DNA from 3 places in the Lactobacillus sp. N54.MGS-719 genome. Region 1 is predicted to be linked to each of the others. Evidence: predicted binding sites of a transcription regulator. Region 1 holds the regulator's gene; each other region holds the start of a gene.

Evidence for each region. Region 1 encodes HrcA, which represses chaperone genes, less so after heat shock. Its sites were predicted from a motif close to TTAGCACTCNNNNNNNNNGAGTGCTAA; they were not measured.
Region 2: a site for HrcA is predicted at 1,836-1,862, ahead of WS44_RS02770 (Hsp20/alpha crystallin family protein). Genes of this name have one in related genera too.
Region 3: a site for HrcA is predicted at 1,509-1,535, ahead of WS44_RS01780 (ATP-dependent Clp protease ATP-binding subunit). Genes of this name have one in related genera too.

What each region holds. Positions count from the first base shown of each region.
Region 1 is NZ_LARO01000006.1:24,871-29,689, forward strand. It holds gene abc-f (ABC-F type ribosomal protection protein) at 1-712, shown strand, start outside; gene hrcA (heat-inducible transcriptional repressor HrcA) at 801-1,850, shown strand; gene grpE (nucleotide exchange factor GrpE) at 1,863-2,447, shown strand; gene dnaK (molecular chaperone DnaK) at 2,464-4,326, shown strand; gene dnaJ (molecular chaperone DnaJ) at 4,410-4,819, shown strand, end outside.
Region 2 is NZ_LARO01000008.1:44,448-49,266, reverse strand. It holds gene WS44_RS02775 (C1 family peptidase) at 1-1,151, opposite strand, end outside; gene WS44_RS02770 (Hsp20/alpha crystallin family protein) at 1,290-1,715, opposite strand; gene greA (transcription elongation factor GreA) at 1,950-2,381, shown strand; gene WS44_RS02760 (CPBP family intramembrane glutamic endopeptidase) at 2,458-3,120, shown strand; tRNA gene WS44_RS02755 (tRNA-Gly) at 3,180-3,250, opposite strand; gene WS44_RS02750 (SOS response-associated peptidase family protein) at 3,292-3,891, opposite strand; gene trpS (tryptophan--tRNA ligase) at 3,994-4,819, shown strand, end outside.
Region 3 is NZ_LARO01000005.1:33,710-38,528, reverse strand. It holds gene ptsP (phosphoenolpyruvate--protein phosphotransferase) at 1-827, opposite strand, end outside; gene WS44_RS01790 (phosphocarrier protein HPr) at 827-1,093, opposite strand; gene WS44_RS01785 (hypothetical protein) at 1,198-1,389, opposite strand; gene WS44_RS01780 (ATP-dependent Clp protease ATP-binding subunit) at 1,580-3,763, shown strand; gene WS44_RS01775 (DUF1827 family protein) at 3,948-4,229, shown strand; gene WS44_RS01770 (peptide chain release factor 3) at 4,291-4,819, opposite strand, start outside.

The DNA of each region.
Region 1 (4,819 bases):
TAAAATTATGAAGAGGTCGACAAATTTATCTAATAGAATTAATAAAGATATTGAAGCTAAAAAAGGTTTGATGACCAACATCGAAGATGTACCTGATTTAACTATTAACTTCCAGCCAAACTATCATCAAACTTTACTTGAAACCCAGCACTTGTCTTTGAGGGTTCAAGATAAACAGCTTTTTGAAGATCTAAACATGATTGTTGAAAATAAGGGCGTCATTTCTCTAGAAGGCAAAAACGGTACTGGTAAATCGACCTTTTTGAAATTGCTATTAGGTAAAGCAAATGATGTGTCATATCAAGGCCAGTTTGCGTTAACCAATGGCTTGAAAATATCATATTTACCTCAAGACTTTACTGAATATACCGGTACATTAAAAGAGTTTTCGGAAAAACAAAAGATTTCATATGAAGAGCTGCTCCATAATTTGAAGAAAATGGGCTTTTCACGAGAAAGTTTTACTACAAAGATCGAAGAAATGAGCATGGGTCAGCAAAAACGAGTAGCTTTGGCTAAATCTTTAGTAGAACCAGCTGATTTATACTTGTGGGATGAGCCTGCGAATTATTTGGATGTCTTTAATCAAGATCAGTTGATTAAGCTACTGAAAAATGTTCAACCAGCTATGGTTTTAGTTGAGCACGATCAATACTTTATTGAGCATGTAGCAACGCAAAGAATAAAATTAAAAAAATTCAAAATAAATTAGCACTCGGGTTGAATTATTGCTAAATTTTAGTATAATAGAATCTGTTAGCACCTGAGAGATGTGAGTGCTAAAAGTGAGGGCGATATTTATGTTGACCGAGCGTCAAGAACTTATTTTAAAAACAATAATCACGGACTTCACGCAGACACATGAGCCTGTAGGTTCAAAGACAGTGATGAAACAATTACCAATTAAGGTATCAAGTGCAACCATTCGTAATGAAATGGCAGTGCTTGAAGATCAGGACTTGATTGAAAAGACTCACTCTTCTAGTGGTAGAATTCCTTCAAGCGAAGGTTATCGATACTATTTGGATAATTTGGTTGAACCACTGCAGTTGCCAGAGTCCGTTTATAATACAATCGGAAGTCAATTAGATCGGCCTTTCCATCAAGTAAATGAGATTGTACAAGAAGCAGCTCGTATCTTATCAGATTTAACTGATTATACTGCTTTTGCCGAAGGACCTGAGAGTGGGGATGTTAAGATCACCGGTTTCAGAATTGTGCCTTTGTCAGCTAGACAAGTGATGGCCATTCTGGTTACGAGTGATGGTAACGTTCAAAATCAGGTTTATGCTTTACCACACAATATTCATGGGGAAGAAATTGAAAAAGCAGTACGCATGATCAACGATCAATTAGTAGGCAAGAGCTTAAATGAAGTTAATATTTCATTCTTAAGTGAGCTTGCTAAAAACGAAATCGGTAGCGATCATGTTAGTGAGCTTCTAGATTTGGTCGAAGATGTTTTAAAAGATGCTGCAAGCGAGCAGATGTATGTTGATGGACAAATTAATTTGTTGAACAACACATCTGAGCATAATGTCAATGATATCAGATCGCTTTATGAAATGATTGATCATGATAATCTATTTTCTAACTTGCTAGATGGTGAGGCTGATCCAAAGACTGAGAAATATCCAGTAAAAGTAAAGTTAGGTTCAGAAATGCCTAACGACTTATTAAAGAATTATAGTTTGCTGACTGCTGAATATAGCGTCGGCACCCATGGTAAAGGAACAATTGCTTTACTTGGGCCAACAAATATGCCGTATTCACAAATGATCGGCCTTCTTGAATACTTTAGAAATGAGTTGGCCAAGAAGTTGCTTGATTATTACGGTAAATTTCAATAGAGGAGGTTAGCCGTGAGTAGAGAAGAGTTTCCAAGTGAAAAAGATTTAGATAAAAAAGAAAAGGCTTCTGAGCCAAAAAAGGCTGTGAAAAAAGAAAAGGCTAAAGACGAAGAGCCTAAAAAAGATAAAGAAGATCAAAAGTTAGCTAAAGAAATCGCTGACTTAAAAGAAAAGAATAAAGATCTTGAAGATAAGTACTTGCGTAGCGAAGCCGAAATTCAAAATATGCAAGCTCGTTATTCAAAAGAAAGAGCACAACTTATCAAGTATGAATCTCAAAGCTTAGCTAAAGACGTTTTGCCTGCAATGGACAACTTGGAAAGAGCTTTAAGCGTTAAGGCCGATGATGATGTGTCTAAGCAATTGAAGAAAGGTGTTCAAATGACCCTTGATTCACTTGCAAAGGCCATGAAAGATCACGGTATTGTTGAGATTGAGGCTGAAGGCGTTAAATTTGATCCGACATTGCATCAAGCTGTTCAAACAGTAGCAGCTGAGAATGATGATCAAAAAGATCACGTTGTTCAGGTTTTACAAAAAGGATATCAATATAAAGATCGGACACTAAGACCAGCTATGGTTGTAGTTGCTCAATAAGAGAGGAAGTTTATACATGTCAAAAGTTATTGGTATTGACCTCGGAACTACTAACTCAGCAGTTGCAGTTCTTGAAGGTAAAGAACCAAAGATCATTACTAACCCAGAAGGCAATCGTACTACTCCGTCTGTAGTTGCTTTCAAAGACGGTGAAATTCAAGTAGGTGAAGTTGCTAAGCGTCAAGCTATTACTAACCCTAACACCATTGTTTCAATCAAGCGTCACATGGGTGAAGCTGATTACAAGGTTAAGGTTGGCGACAAGAGCTACACTCCACAAGAAATTTCAGCATTCATTTTGCAATACATCAAGAAGTTCTCAGAAGACTACTTAGGTGAAGAAGTTAAGGATGCAGTTATTACTGTTCCTGCTTACTTCAATGACGCACAACGTCAAGCTACTAAGGATGCTGGTAAAATCGCTGGCTTGAACGTTCAAAGAATCATCAACGAACCAACTGCTTCAGCTTTAGCCTTTGGTTTGAATAAAGACCAAGATGAAAAAGTTTTGGTTTACGACCTTGGTGGTGGTACTTTCGATGTTTCCGTTCTTCAATTAGGTGACGGTGTCTTCCAAGTATTGTCAACTAACGGTGATACTCACCTTGGTGGTGATGACTTTGACCACCGTATTATGGATTGGCTCATCAAGAACTTTAAGGATGAAAATGGCGTTGACTTGTCCAAGGACAAGATGGCAATGCAAAGATTAAAGGACGCCGCAGAAAAGGCTAAGAAAGACTTATCAGGTGTATCAAGCACTCACATCTCACTTCCATTCATTTCTGCCGGCGAATCTGGTCCACTTCACCTTGAAGCTGACTTAACTCGTGCTAAGTTCGATGAATTGACTAGCGACTTAGTTGAAAAGACTAAGATCCCATTTGACAATGCATTAAAGGATGCAGGTCTTACTGTTAACGACATCGACAAGGTTATCTTAAACGGTGGTTCAACTCGTATTCCAGCTGTTCAAAAGGCAGTTAAGGAATGGGCTGGCAAGGAACCTGACCACTCAATTAACCCTGACGAAGCTGTTGCCTTAGGTGCAGCTATCCAAGGTGGTGTTATTTCAGGTGACGTTAAGGACATCGTATTGCTTGATGTTACTCCATTGTCACTTGGTATTGAAACCATGGGTGGTGTCTTCACTAAGTTAATCGACAGAAACACTACTATTCCTACTTCAAAGAGCCAAATCTTCTCAACTGCTGCAGATAACCAACCAGCAGTAGATGTTCACGTATTACAAGGTGAACGTCCAATGGCCGCAGACGACAAGACTCTTGGCCGCTTCGAATTAACTGATATTCCACCTGCACCACGTGGTGTTCCTCAAATTCAAGTTACCTTCGATATCGACAAGAACGGTATCGTAAACGTATCTGCTAAGGATATGGGTACTGGTAAGGAACAAAAGATTACTATCAAGAGTTCATCTGGTTTGTCAGACGAAGAAATCAAGCGTATGCAAAAAGACGCCGAAGAACACGCCGAAGAAGACAAGAAGCGTAAGGAAGAAGCAGACTTACGTAACGAAGTTGATCAATTAGTCTTTACTACTGAAAAGACTTTGAAGGAAACTAAGGATAAGCTTTCTGATGCAGATCGTAAGCCAGTTGAAGATGCCCTTAATGACTTGAAGAAGGCTCAAAAGGACAACAACTTGGACGAAATGAAAGAAAAGAAAGATGCTTTATCCAAGGCTGCTCAAGACTTAGCTGTTAAACTTTACCAACAAAATGGTGGAGCTCAAGGTGCAGCAGGTCAAGCTGGCCCACAAGCAGGTCCTCAAGGCCCACAAGGTGGCAACCCAAACAACGGTAATAACGGTGGTGCCCAAGATGGTGAATTCCACAAAGTAGATCCAAACAAGTAATGGGTTTATAATTAAACAAAAGGAGAAGAGAACTACCCATTGAGTAGTTCTTTTCTTTTGAGAATAATAAGGAGTTCAAATAGATGGCACAAGAAGATTATTATAAAGTGCTTGGCGTAGATCGTGACGCCAGTGACCAGGAAATTAATAAGGCATATCGTAAACTAGCAAAGAAATACCACCCAGATTTGAACCATGAACCCGGAGCTGAAGAAAAGTATAAGCAAGTTAACGAAGCTTATGAAGTTTTGCATGATAAGCAAAAGCGTGCACAATATGATCAATTTGGTTCTGCCGGTGTAAATGGCCAAGGTGGCTTCGGTGGCGGAGCCGGTCAAGGCTTTGGTGGTGCAGGTTTTGATGCTTCAGGCTTTGGCGATTTTGGCGACATTTTTGGCGATATCTTTGGTCAAGGCCGTCAACAAAGAGTCGATCCTACAGCACCTCAACGTGGTGAGGACCTAGACTATACTTTAACGATTGACTTTATGGA
Region 2 (4,819 bases), on a different contig from region 1:
GAGTTTTCAACTTTCCATTGACGAACTTCGCCGTTGTCTTCATCAACACCAACTAAAGTCATAGCGTGTGAAACTTGGCCGACACCAGTTCTTAATCTGTCAGCCTTTGACATCTTGAAGTCAACGCCAAACAAGTCATCTAACTTGTAAAGGTTAGTGTCAAGGTAACCAGTCTTACGGTCCATTTGACGAAGAACATCGTTACCGAACCAAACAGCTTCGCCATCCTTTAATTGAGCGATAGCGGCTGAAGATAAGTATTCCATTGGTACGTTCAAAAGCTTGATTCTGATTGAGCCTTCGATATTGTCTTCTGCTGGAAGACCGTACAACTTGTTGTATTCGTGGTCAGGTGCGTTAGTTAAAACAACGTAGTCGTCAAAGTCAACGTCGCCTAAGTACTTGTGCAAGAATTCAAGTGGAGTTAAATTCTTGTCCAAGTGGTACTTCTTGTCGTCGTCACGGTATTCAAGATCAAAAGTCTTAGGTGGTTCACCAACGGCAATAGCAGTCATTTGGTAAACTTCGCTCAAGAACTTTTCACGAGTCTTTGCGATTTCGTCGTCCTTGCCGTATTGCTTAAGGTGACGAAGAACCAAAGCATCCTTCTTAAGCTTGTCACCAAGTGCAGTAGCGAAGCCAGTAGTGTCATTAGTGTTGAAAGTTTCAGGCATTGCGTATGAAGGAACGACACCATACTTTTCAACTAATGCGGCTGCCATTTGGAATTGACCACCATCTGAGCCGGCGAAGTCTAAGTCAGTCTTAACTTGACGAGAATCAAGGGGCATGTCAGCACTGTCCAAAATTCTGTTGTAGAACATGTTGGCACGTTCAATCTTGTCCCAGAAGAAGTTGTAGGCTTGTGAGAAGGTGAAGTTCTTAGCCTTGTACTTCTTGCCGAAAGCGTGACGCAAAACGTTTAAGGTTGCGAATTCCCAGCAACGACCTGAATGCTTTTGGTTAGTAACGTTGTCAGTGTCAAGTTCAGTAGAGAAGACACGAGTTAATTTACTTTGAACGCGATCATTGTATGATGCTTCAAGCACACCACTACGTTGTGCAGCACGAGCAATAACTTTGTTTTCTGGGTTCTTGTTAAAGTCTGCAGAAAACTTTTCCAGCTCTTGTACAGTTAATTCATGAGCCATAAAAAATCTCCTTTTTCATTTTTAATTTTTTCTTAAATTATCTCTATTTTAAGCCAAAACAAAAGCGGGTTCAACATGAACTCGCTTCAGAGAATTATTTATCCGTTACTTATTAGATTTCTTGCAATTATCTAATAATTAATCAATTTGGATAGAATTGCCATCATCGCTAGCGGTTTGCTTTGGCAAAGTGATGGTCAATACACCATTATCATACTTTGCATGAATGTCACTTGCAACTACATTTGGTAATCTGTAGCTTCTTGAGATACTGCCTTCGCTTCTCTCTTGGTGAATGATGTTTCTGTTCTTGTCGCTGGTGTCCTTAAAGGCTTGTCTGGTGCCGGCAACACTCAAAACACCATCTTTATAGTTAAGCTTAATGTCATCTTTGTTCATGCCTGGCATATCAATCTTAACTACATAATCTTTATCAGTTTCAGCAACATCTGATTGCATGATGTTTTCAATTTCACTGTCATCAAAGAAGTTTCTTGGAAAACCAAACCAGTCGTTCATTGCATCCATCATATCATTACGACGATTCATCATATCGTTTGCCATAAATAAAACTTCCTTTCATTTTTTGTCTAAGTTAATTTGTAAGGAGCGAATCATTTGTTTATCTGATCTCTTTTTCCTTACACTGATTATTGTAGCCGTTTTGAAACAAAGTTAAACTATTTAGCACTCAAAAACATATAGTGCTAATTTTTGATTAAAAAGTTGATCAAATTAAGGATTAACACTTGTGGAAAACTCTTACATAATTAAAAAGCAAAAGGAGAAATAACTATTATGGTATATTTTCAAAAGATGACGCCAGAAGGCTACAAACAAATTGAAGATGAAATTGCTCGCTTAAAGAAGGGTCGTCCACGCAGAATTAAAATTTTGCAGGCAGCACGTGCGCTCGGCGACCTTTCAGAAAATACGGAATATACTGAAGCTAAGCGTTACTTAGGCAAACAATTAAAGTATACGGAAATCGTTGAAACTAAGGACGATGGCAAGGTTGATTTGGGCAAAACCGTTGTCTTGAAGTTTGACGATGATGAAGATACTGAAGAATATAAGATTGTTGGCCGGATGGAGGCTGATTTAGCCGATGGCAAGATTTCCTTTGGTTCACCACTGGGCCAAGCAATTATGAAAAAAGAGGCAGGGACGACTTCAACAGTTGGTGCACCGGCCGGAGAATATAAGGTAACTATTGTGGAAGTAAAATAATCTGTATTCAATTAACTGTATTTTTTTGGTATAATATGGGATTTGTAGGATACAATCCAGAATAGGAGTGAAAATCTTGAATACGCCAGAATCGAGAGAGGGCAATGTCATTCGCTATGCAGTGTATTTAATCTGTTACCTGATGGTCTTTGCAGTAGTGAAGCTTGTTACTAGAAAGTCGCCGTTGCATGTCTGGGACCTGATTTTATTCGGTGTCGTGGCTGCGATGATTTTACTGTTTTATGTATATCGCTATAATCGTGAGAATCGCTTTTTTGCGCGTGATTTTAAATTGCCGTGGCTGGGGAATTTCTCGGCGGTAGTTTTATTAACGCTGGTGCTGACGGCTACTCGAATTTCGATTTCATATTTGCAGGCGTATGGCAAAATACCTCTGTATGATTTCCAGACGATTTATCTTAAGAGTCAGTCAACAGGGATGTTCTGGTTCTTGATCGTCGTTCAAGGAATCATCTTACCGATTCTGCAGGAATTCCTAGCAACGGGCTTTTTATTCAACTATGCTTTCCGTAGAGATAGCGTTCAAGTTGCCGTTGTGGGAATCATCGTTTCCGGTTTGATCTTCAGCGTATTGAATTATCAAAGTTCACTCATTAACTTCATTATTGAAGCAATTTACGGCATGCTCTTTGCTTGGAGCTATTTATATTCACAAACGATTTATATGCCAATCTATCTGGCAATCTTAAGCAGTGTTCTAACTGTGATCATGGTTTAAAAAGAAAACAAGATAAAACAAAAACAGGGATGAAAAATTCATCCCTGTTTTTTGGTTAGAGCGGATAGCGTGAATCGAACCCGCATCTACAGCTTGGGAAGCTGTCGTTCTACCATTTAACTATACCCGCAATATATCTTTATTTTATCATGCTTTCGGGCAATAGAACAATTATTTTTTGTGGGGCTGCTTCTGGACAGAAAGTGAAATACTATCTCTGTTGATTAAGCTGGTAAAGTTTTGAAAGAGCCAGCGGCGCAGTTCGCTTGGTTCAATGACCAGCGGCATCCGGTTATGAATGGGCCGCATATCTGAGTTCGGGTCGGTCGTCACCATGGCAAAATTATTATGGTCATAAATACCAGCAATCATCGTAATTGGTTGTTTGCTTTTAAAACTATAGCGTTCATGGTATTTCTTACCGTTATCTGCTTGATAAGTGTTTTTGGCGTATTCGAAGAATTCGCTAGCCAGGATAATGCAGCGCTGCTTGGCAAAGGACTCATCCCACATTGATGGTTTTTGTTCATAAAAACGCTCGATTCTAGCATTAAATAGCGGCTTATTTGCATCGACGGGACTAGGATAGCCCCAGTTTTTATTTACTAATTGCAGCTGTTTGTTTTGATAAAGCAAAACTGGCGCTGTTTGGTTAGGAAAGACGTCTTTTTCTTCATCATTTATTTTTGGTTCAACTAAAGGCAGATCTAGGTCTTCAGTTAGATATTGTTTGATTAATGCGAGTTTGGGTATACGAAATTGATTACACATTTTGATCACCTACGATTAGTTTAATCATAGCCTAATATTTGTTAAAATTAAGTAATTACTTAAATAAAAAATAAACATTAATAATAGAAAAGAGTAAGAAGCATGGCAAAAGAAATTTTATTAACCGGTGACCGTCCAACTGGTAAACTTCACATAGGTCACTACATTGGTTCTTTAAAGAACAGAGTAAAATTACAAAATTCAGGCAAGTATGATCCTTATATTATGATTGCCGATACGCAAGCTTTAACTGACAATGCTCGTAATCCAGAAAAGATCCGCAACAGCTTGATCCAAGTAGCTTTGGACTACTTAGCTGTTGGTCTTGATCCAAACAAGTCTACTATCTATGTACAATCACAAATTCCAGCTTTGTTTGAATTGACTGCTTACTACATGGATTTAGTAACAGTTGCTCGTCTTGAAAGAAACCCAACTGTGAAGACTGAAATTAAGCAAAAGGACTTCAAAGATTCCATTCCTGTCGGTTTCTTGAACTACCCAGTTTCTCAAGCTGCAGATATTACTGCATTTAAGGCAACTATTATTCCTGTAGGGGATGACCAAGAACCAATGCTTGAACAAACTCGTGAAATCGTTAGAACTTTCAACCGAGTTTACAACACCGATATTTTGGTTGAACCTAAGGGTTACTTCCCACCAAAGGGTCAAGGTCGTCTTCCAGGTCTTGACGGTAATGCTAAGATGTCTAAGTCACTTGGCAATGCTATTTACTTAGCTGATGATGCCAAGACCGTCCAAAAGAAAGTTATGTCAATGTACACTGATCCAAACCACATTCACGTGGAAGATCCAGGCAAGATCGAAGGTAACACTGTCTTTACTTACCTTGATGTCTTTGACCCAGACAAGGACAAGGTTGCGGAACTTAAGGAAGAATACCAAAAGGGTGGTTTGGGCGACGTTA
Region 3 (4,819 bases), on a different contig from region 1:
TTAGCAGCAATGGTAAATTTCTTACCATCAGCAGTAAGTGAAGGTTCATCCTTCAACTTCTTCCATTCAGCCTTTTGCTTAAGGAAGTCTTCACCCTTCTTCTTGTAGTCTGCAATTTGGTCATCGCTTGGAGCAATGATTGCAGTACCATCAAGACCGTCATCAATTAACATATCGCCGTTCTTAACGTCTTTAGTAATTGAATCAGTACCAACTACGGCTGGTAATTCAAGTGAACGGGCCATAATTGCTGAGTGAGCAGTACGACCACCTACATCAGTAACAAAGCCCTTAACGTACTTCTTGTTAAGTTGAGCAGTGTCACTAGGAGTTAAGTCATGAGCTACAACAATAACTTCATGATCAATTGAAGCTGGGTTTGGTAATTCCTTGCCAAGAAGGTGAGCCATAATACGCTTTGAAACGTCACGTACATCAGCAGCACGTTCTTGCATGTAAGGATTATCAGTCATGCCTTCAAAAATTGAGATGAACTTTTGAGCAGTTTCATCAAGAGCAGCTTCTGCATTAATCTTGGAGTCCTTAATTTCATTCTCAATAGCACCAGTAAATTCTGGGTCATTTAAAATCATTAAGTGAGCTTCAAAAACTTGGGCTTCTTCTTCACCCAAGCTCTTCTTAGCTGTATCACGAATCTTTTCAACTTCAGTAGTTGATTCCTTAATAGCATCCTTGTAACGTAATACTTCTGAATCAACATCACTGATTGAAGATTTTGAGAATGAAAGATCAGGCTCTACAAGAAGATATGCTGGAGCAATGGCAATACCATCACTTGCAGCAATTCCCTTTAAAGTCTTGGTCATTATTCAGCTAAACCTTCTTTTTTCATAGTGTCAGCAATTGCGTCTAATGCGTCCTTTTCGTCGTCACCTTCAGCAGTAATAGTAACGTCTGCGTTTTGGCCAACACCAAGTGACATAACGCCCATGATTGACTTCAAGTTTACTGACTTGCCGTTGTATTCCAAGTTAACATCTGAACCGAACTTTGAAGCAGCTTGTACTAAAAGAGTAGCTGGACGTGCATGAATACCTGTTTCTGCAATAATATGAAAATCGCGTTTTTCCATTATGAATATCTCCTTTAAAATTGAAAAATTAAACTGGTAATAAATACCCATTCGAGTACTAGATTATCATGTTTTTACGGTTAAGACAACAATAATGTAACAGTTTACATCATTTGCTTACCAGTATTCGTCGCGGTATAAACAATAGAACCGCCTCTTTTAGCCCTACCAGTAATATACTGTCGCTTGCCATAATTCCTTATAGTCTTTTGAAGCTCAAAGGCATCTTCAGGTTTGACCTCATACTCTTTGATTTCGCCTGAAACCAATTGGTCCAAAATCTTTTGATAATCCAAAAACATCACCACACTTTCCAGATTTTATAATTTTTTTACACTTTATTCTACTCTTTATACTAAATTTTCAAAAATATTAATATTTTGTCTATCCTTACAAAAAATAAGTTCATTAGTGCTTAGCACTTGACTAAGGCGAGTGCTAATAATATAATTTTGGTACAGTTTAAATGAAAGGCGGTAAGAATATTTGCTTTGCCAAAATTGTCATGAACGGCCTGCCTCTATTCATCTTTTTACCAAGGTGAACGGCCAAAGCCGAGAGATTAATTTATGTCAACACTGTTATCAAGAATTAAGAAATCAACAAGGAAATCTAGAAAATATGAATAACAATAATAACGAATTTTTTGGCGACTTTGATGATTTATTCAACGCATTAAACGGAAATAACAACAATGCCGCAAACAACAATAATATTGGAAACAACGACCCAAGAATGCAAATGGGTGGTGGCAACGGAAACGGTGGTCAAGGCGGCAGAAGCTTGCTTGATCAATATGGTACAGATTTAACCGCCCTTGCTAAGAAAGGCAAAATCGACCCAGTAATCGGCCGTGATAAAGAAATCGCCCGTGTCATTGAAATTTTAAACAGAAGAACTAAAAACAACCCAGTTTTAATTGGTGAAGCTGGTGTTGGTAAGACTGCTGTAGTTGAAGGACTTGCTCAAGAAATCGTTGACGGTTCTGTTCCAGCTAAACTGCAAAAAAAGCGTATCATTTCCTTAAATGTAGTATCACTTGTTCAAGGTACTGGTATCCGTGGTCAATTTGAACAAAGAATGGAACAATTGATCAAGGAATTACAACAAAATGACGATATCATCCTATTTATTGATGAAATTCACGAAATTGTTGGTGCCGGAAATGCTGAAGGCGGTATGGACGCCGGCAACATTATTAAGCCTGCCCTAGCTCGTGGCGAACTGCAATTAGTAGGTGCTACTACTATTAAGGAATACCGCGATATTGAAAAGGATTCAGCTTTAGCAAGAAGATTCCAACCTGTTGAAGTTAAGGAACCTTCAATTGATGAAACTACCCGTATTTTAAAGGGTATTCAAAAGCGTTACGAAGATTACCACCACGTTCACTACACAGACGATGCTATTGAATCTGCTGCTAAGCTTTCTGCTCGCTACATTCAAGATAGATTCTTGCCTGACAAGGCCATTGACTTACTTGATGAAGCTGGTTCAAGAATGAACTTAACTATTCCTTATATTGATAAGGATAAGATGCAAGAAAGAATCAATGCAGCTGAACAATTAAAGGAAGAAGCCTTGAAGAATGAAGACTACGAAAAGGCTGCTTACTACCGTGATCAAATTGATAAATACAAAAAGGTAAAGGATCAAAAAGTTGACCCTGACAAATCCCCAGTTATTACCAGCAAGATCATGAACAAGATTGTTGAAGAAAAGACTGGCATCCCTGTCGGCGATATTCAAAAGCAAGAAGAAAATCAATTGCAAAATTTGGCTAGTGATTTGAAAGCTCACGTTATTGGTCAAGACAAGGCTGTTGACAAAGTTGCTCGTGCTATTCGTCGTAACAGAATCGGTTTCAACAAGTCTGGTCGTCCAATTGGTTCCTTCTTATTCGTAGGACCTACTGGTGTTGGTAAGACTGAACTTGCTAAACAACTTGCTAAGCAAATGTTTGGTTCAGAAGATGCCATGATTCGTTTCGATATGTCTGAATACATGGAACAATATTCTGTATCTAAGTTGATTGGTTCAGCTCCTGGTTACGTTGGCTACGAAGAAGCTGGTCAATTGACTGAACAAGTTCGTCACAACCCATACAGCTTGATTTTGCTTGACGAAATTGAAAAAGCTCACCCAGACGTTTTGAACCTCTTCTTGCAAATCTTAGATGATGGTCGTTTGACTGATTCACAAGGTAGAACTGTTTCATTCAAAGATACAATCATCATCATGACTTCTAACGCAGGTCAAGGCATCAAGAATGCTAGCGTTGGTTTCGCTGCTGAAAATGAAGACGAAAGTAATGAATCAGCTAGAAACAACATGAGTCAATTCTTCAAGCCTGAATTCCTTAACCGTCTTGATGACGTCATTGAATTCAACGAATTGACTAAACCTGACTTACTTAAGATTGTTGACTTGATGCTTGCTAACACGAACAACATGGTTAAGGATCAAGGTTTGTACATTGATGTTACCGATGCAGCTAAAGAAAAATTAGTTGACGAAGGCTTCAACCCTGCTTTAGGTGCACGTCCACTTCGTCGTACCATTCAAGAAGAAATCGAAGATAAGGTTGCTGACTACAAGCTCGACCACACTGACAGCAAGAACTTAAAGGCTGATGTCAAAGATGGCGAGATCGTAATTAGCGAAGAATAATTAACAAACAAATAAACAAACTCATTCAAGTTATACGCAAAAAGATTCCGAGATTAATATCTTAGAACCTTTTTTGTTAATTACTAAAATTAATACAAGTTTTATAAGTAAAAATAAATATATGTATCTTGTTTTGCGGTATACTAAAATTAAGAGAAAAAGCTAAGAGAGACAGGTGAAATCCATGCATTTAATCGATGTAACCAATAACTATTCTGATTTGGTTCAAAGTCAGCTTAACACTACTGATGCCAACTACGTTAAGGTATATTCTTTAGGCAATACTTCAGTCATTTATACTGAAAGCAAAAATGCAATCGGTATTGCGCTTGAAAACCACAATCGCCGCGTTCGTGAAGATGAAGTTGAATTCATTATTAAACGTTTGCTCGAGAATTATGATTCTTCATACACTTTAACTGTTGATAAGAGCCGTCACGTAATTGAAATTCACGTTGACAAATAATTACAGAATTTAAAGATAACAAAAGGAGAACTACAAACGTAGTTCTCCTTTTTTACGTCTATTATAACTTTTCAGTTAATTTAACATCTGGATATTTGTCGTGGAAGAAACGTTCTGCAAATTCATTTTCAAATAAGAATAATGGATTGCCATAGCGGTCCTTAACCAGCAAGTTACGGCTGTTAGACATTCTTGGATCAAGTTGATCTGGATCAATCCAACGAGCCACACGGTGACCGATACTGTTCATTTCAACTTCTGAATTATATTCGTTCTTCATTCTGAATTGGAATACTTCAAATTGCAATTGACCAACAGCACCTAAAATGTATTCATCAGTTTGGTAATTGCGGTAAAGCTGAATGGCACCTTCTTGAACCAACTGGTTCATCCCCTTATGGAATGACTTCTGCTTCATCACGTTCTTAGCAGTTACACGCATGAACAATTCAGGGGTAAATTCCGGAAGTGGTGGATAAACAATCTTACGCTTGCCAGCATAAATACTGTCACCAATTTGGAAATTACCAGTATCATACAAACCAACGATATCACCTGCAACCGCATCTGAAACTTGCACACGTTCACTA